Regions from separate parts of the Clostridium isatidis genome, predicted to be linked through region 1. Evidence: predicted binding sites of a transcription regulator. Region 1 holds the regulator's gene; the other holds the start of a gene.
What was found. Region 1 encodes Rex, which represses fermentation and respiration genes when NADH is low (regulators of the CRP and FNR family bind a similar motif). Its sites were predicted from a motif close to ATTGTTAANNNNTTAACAAT; they were not measured.
Positions count from the first base shown of each region.

Region 2: a site for Rex is predicted at 1,026-1,045, ahead of BEN51_RS04770 (DUF1002 domain-containing protein). Genes of this name have one in related genera too.

Region 1 covers NZ_CP016786.1:364,957-367,448, reverse strand. The annotation lists gene BEN51_RS01840 (DUF92 domain-containing protein) at 150-947, shown strand; gene BEN51_RS01835 (redox-sensing transcriptional repressor Rex) at 1,089-1,721, opposite strand; gene ytvI (sporulation integral membrane protein YtvI) at 2,084-2,492, opposite strand, start outside.
Region 2 covers NZ_CP016786.1:1,001,800-1,004,291, forward strand. The annotation lists gene BEN51_RS04765 (ribonuclease J) at 1-844, shown strand, start outside; gene BEN51_RS04770 (DUF1002 domain-containing protein) at 1,099-1,992, shown strand; gene BEN51_RS13790 (hypothetical protein) at 2,217-2,384, shown strand.

The DNA of each region.
Region 1 (2,492 bases):
ATATAATTCCAAATAGCCTTCTTAAAAATACTTATAATTTTTTGCTCTTTTTACTCTTGATATAACTATTTTTACAAATACAATTATTATTAAGTATATTTTTTATTTCTTTTCCTTATATATAAAATATTATTTTAGGAAGTGATTAGATGTTAGATTTTTTCATAGGATTAACTTGTTCATTTTTAATATCCTTTATAGCTTATAAAAACTCTTCTCTTAGCAAAAGTGGATTAATAGCTGCTATAATTCTTGGAACTGGAATATACTTCTTTGGAGGATTATTCTTTTCTATCATAATGATTGCCTTCTTTGTTTCCTCTAGCCTATTATCAAAGTTTAAAAAGATAAACAAAGATAAATTAGAAAAGATAAATGAAAAGGGTGAAAATCGTGACTTTATGCAGGTAATTGCAAATGGCGGAGTTGGACTTATCGTGGCAATTATATATTATTTTAATCAAAGTTCTATATATTTATTAGCCTATGGAGTATCCTTTGCCGTTTCTACAGCGGACACCTGGGCTTCAGAAATTGGAGTGTTAAGCAAAAGAAAGCCTATAGATATATTAACCCTAAAACCCTTAGAAACAGGAATGTCTGGTGGAATTAGTCTTTTAGGAACAAGCTTTGCCCTATTAGGCTCTTCCTTCATTGCTTCAATACATTTTATATTAAATATATTTATTTATAAGGATCTTAAAGAAGGCTTGATCTATTCCAGCTACTGTTTCTTATTAGGATTTTTTGGGGCAATAATAGATAGTTTGCTGGGAGCATCCCTTCAAGCTCAATATTATTGTGATGAATTAGATACTATAACAGAGAAAAGAGTTTATAAAGGAAAAACTAATAAACTTATTAAAGGAATATCCTTTATCAATAATGATATAGTAAATTTAAGCAGCAATATAATTTCAAGCCTGTTTACATTTCTTATAATCTAAAAAATAACTGTCCTACTAATATATTTAGCAGGACAGCTCTATTTTAAATATATCATTCAGCTTATCAGTGGACTGAAAAAATACATAAATTCTGCACTTTATATTTGAATTGTGAATTTCACACAATTTTTGTGTGCTGTATTAGTTTTCTTGATCGTGTAATAAGTATATTAATGTTAATAAACTTTCTGATAAATGTACGTTTTCTACCATTACGTCTTCTGGAATTACTAAATCAACAGGAGCAAAATTCCATATTCCCTTTACTCCACCTTTTACTAGTTTATCACAAACAGCTTGCGCATTATTTCTTGGAACACATATTATTCCCATATCAATATTATTTTCAGCCAAGAAACTATCTAGATAATCAATATCTTTTATTTCTACATCTCTTATTTTTATTCCTATTAACTTAGGATTAGCATCAAAAATAGCCGCAATATTTAAGCCATTTTCATTAAATCTATAATTGGCTATTGCCTGACCTATATTACCTGCTCCAATTAAGACAGCAGTATATTCTCTATCTAATCCTAAAATTAGGCCTATTTGATTATACAAATCTTTAACATTATATCCATAACCTTGTTGACCAAAGTCACCAAAATTATTTAAATCTTGACGTATTTGCGAAGCTGTAAAACCTATCTTTTCTCCTAATTCTTTTGATGATATTCTTTCCACATCATTTTTAAGTAGTTCTTTTAGATATCTATAATATTTAGGAAGTCTTTTTATTACAGCCATTGATATATTTTTCTTTTTATCCATATTCTCTACTCTCCTATTTATTATTCGCTATTATATTTTATTTTATCACTTTTCTTGCTTTTTTAAAACGCTTATATTAATACACTTTAAATTTTACTTATCTTTTCATTATTATATCTATAATATATTTTTCAATAAATATCTAATATTTATTAAATTTAATTAATTAAATATAAAAAATAAGACTTACATATAACTTAGCAGTTAGTTATAAATAAGTCTTTAAATCCGCACAAAGCTTTATAAAACTCTGTAATTAATATAAAGTATCGTATGCTTCCCTATGCCTGAAATTTTCAACCTCATTTATTATATTTAATTCGTAGAAATTTGTCAATAAGGGTAAATATATTTCCAGCTATTTATTTAAATAACTTTATCTTTCCAGATCTATTTAAGTTAATCAGCACAGTCATTGTTATTGGTAAAACAAAAATTCCTATAAAACCAAATAAATTTATTCCTAGATAGATACATATAAGCATAATAATTGGATGCAGCCCTACTTCTTTTCCCACTATCTTTGGTTCAATTATATTTCTTATTACTGTTATAAGAATATACATTAAGAATATTCCAATTCCTAAGAAAATTTCTCCTTTTATTAATTCAATAATTGCCCAAGGTATAAGAATTCCACCTGCACCAAGAATAGGAAGTATATCAAATATTGCAATAATAAAAGCTATTGTTGCTGCTTTTTCTACTCTTAATAACATTAATCCCACAAATAATTCGAAGAAAGTTATGGTAATTATAATAGAATAAGAT
Region 2 (2,492 bases), 640 kb from region 1:
AGAAGAAATGATTATTGATTTAAAAGATATTAATGATTATCCAAGTGAAGAAATTACTATTATAACAACTGGTAGTCAAGGAGAACCAATGGCAGCTCTAACAAGGATAGCCTCAGGCACACATAGAAATATTCAATTAGAAAAGGGTGATACTGTTATTATTTCTTCTAGTCCTATTCCAGGTAATAAAAAGGCTGTTTCTAGCGTAATAGACGATTTAGTAGAAAAAGGTGCAAAGGTTATCTATGGAGAAATGGAAGAAATACATGTTTCAGGGCATGCTTGTCAACAAGAACTTGAATTAATACACGCCTTATTAAAACCTAAGTTTTTTATGCCTGTTCATGGTGAACACATGCATTTGATAGCTCACAGTAGAATTGCAGAAAACATGGGCATAGAAAAAAATAATATATTTTTCTTAGAAATAGGAGATGTTTTAGAATTATCTAAAAATGAAGGTCATATATCAGGAAAAGTACCTTCTGGAAGAGTTTTAATTGATGGAATTGGTGTTGGAGACGTTGGAAATATTGTCCTTAGGGATAGAAAGAATTTATCTCAAGACGGTCTTGTGACTATTGTAATAGCAATAGATGCAGTAAATAAAATGATAATCTCTGGACCGGATATCGTTACAAGAGGATTTGTTTACGTTAGAGAATCCGAAGGCTTAATAACTGAAATAAAAGCAATTACTGCAAAAGAGGTAGAAAAATGCCTTAATAATAATATAACTCAATGGGCTGAAATAAAAAATAATGTAAGAAAAGAAGTTACAAACTTTATTTATAAAAAGATAAAAAGAAAGCCAATGATTTTACCAGTTATTACTGAAATATAGCTTATAAATAAGGTCTGTTTAAAACAGGCCTTTTAGCTAATCTCTTTTTAAGCTCTGAAGAACTACCTAGTACTCTTGTAGTAAACAAATTCAATTTTCATTAGGCAATGTCACAATACTCTGGTTGAGATATTAAAATTAATCTTAAAAATTCTTAAATATATCTTAAAAGTCTTCTTTTTTTATGATATTTTTAATAATATAAGTAAAGTAATTAATTTATAAAAAACTGATTAAATTATAAGGGGGATATTATGGAAAAGAACTTTTTAAAATTTACTGCAGCATGTGTCCTTAGTTTATCTATATTTAATATTAATGTCCAAGCCCAAAATAAAGAGAGAGTAACTTTTGGTATTGATTTAACCGATGCTCAGGAACAGGAAATGCTAAAGGAATTTGGGGTTTCTGAAGATCAAGTTACAATAGATAGAATAACAAACGAGGATATTATTGAACAATTAGGATTAGATCCTAATGATCCTTCAAATTATCAAGGAGGATGTTATTCTTCTTCTTATGTTAAACTTACTGATAGAGGAGGAATACAAGTTAAAGCTAAAAATTTAACTGAAGTAACATCACTTATGCTTTCAAATGCATTAGTTACATCAGGAGTAACAAATGCAGAAATTATTGCCAGCTCGCCTTTCCCTGTTACAGGAACATCTGCTTTATCAGGAATTTTAAAAGGATTTGAAGGAGCTAAAGGTGAAGAATTATCATTAGAAAATAAGAAAACGGCTCAAGAAGAAATAGAAGCAACTTCAGATCTTGGAGAGGAAATAGGCTATGATGAAGCTGCAAAAGTAATCAATGATATTAAAACCAAAATTATAAAAGAAGCTCCAAAAAACAGCGAAGAGATTTCAGAAATAATTAATGATGTTACAAAAGACTATACAATTGAATTATCAGAAGAACAAAAAGAACAAATAAAAGCACTTATGAGTAAAATTAATGACCTAGATATAGATTACGACAAAGTTAAGGATACACTAACCAATATAAGCAATCAAATTGCAGAAGTACTGAAAAAATCAGGTAAAGAAATTCAAGATAGTGGTTTTTTGCAAAATATTCTTTCAACTTTAAGTAATTTTTTCTCTAGTATATTTAATTTTTTGAAGGATCTATTTAATAAATAAGGATCACATAAATTAAATTTATTTTTTTATATTTATTATTATGAAATGTTTAAGTTTAATTGTTAAAAGAAAAATATGCTTTTAAAGCATATTTTTTTATTTAACCTTTTAATAAGTTCATAAATAATAGAAGTTTTATAGGGAAAGATATTGTAGTATAATAAAATAAAGAGTTCAATGTAATTGAACTCAGGTTCCTAAAAATATGCAAAGGGGAGATATATATGGTTAATGACAACAAAATTGAGAAAAAACTAACAAAGGATTACGAAAGCAATGATAAAGAAAGAATAGAATATAATGAATCTGACCTTGATTGTAAAGGTTTAACTGACAAAAAAAAAGAAATGGATAAGTTTTGGAATTGGGAATATTCTAATGAAGATAATTAATTAGGTTAATTAAATTACATGAATAAAATTACTGAAGGGCGTAACTATTATTTACGTCCTTTTAGTTATTTTTATTTACTAACAAAATTTCTTGTTTAAACAAGGTGT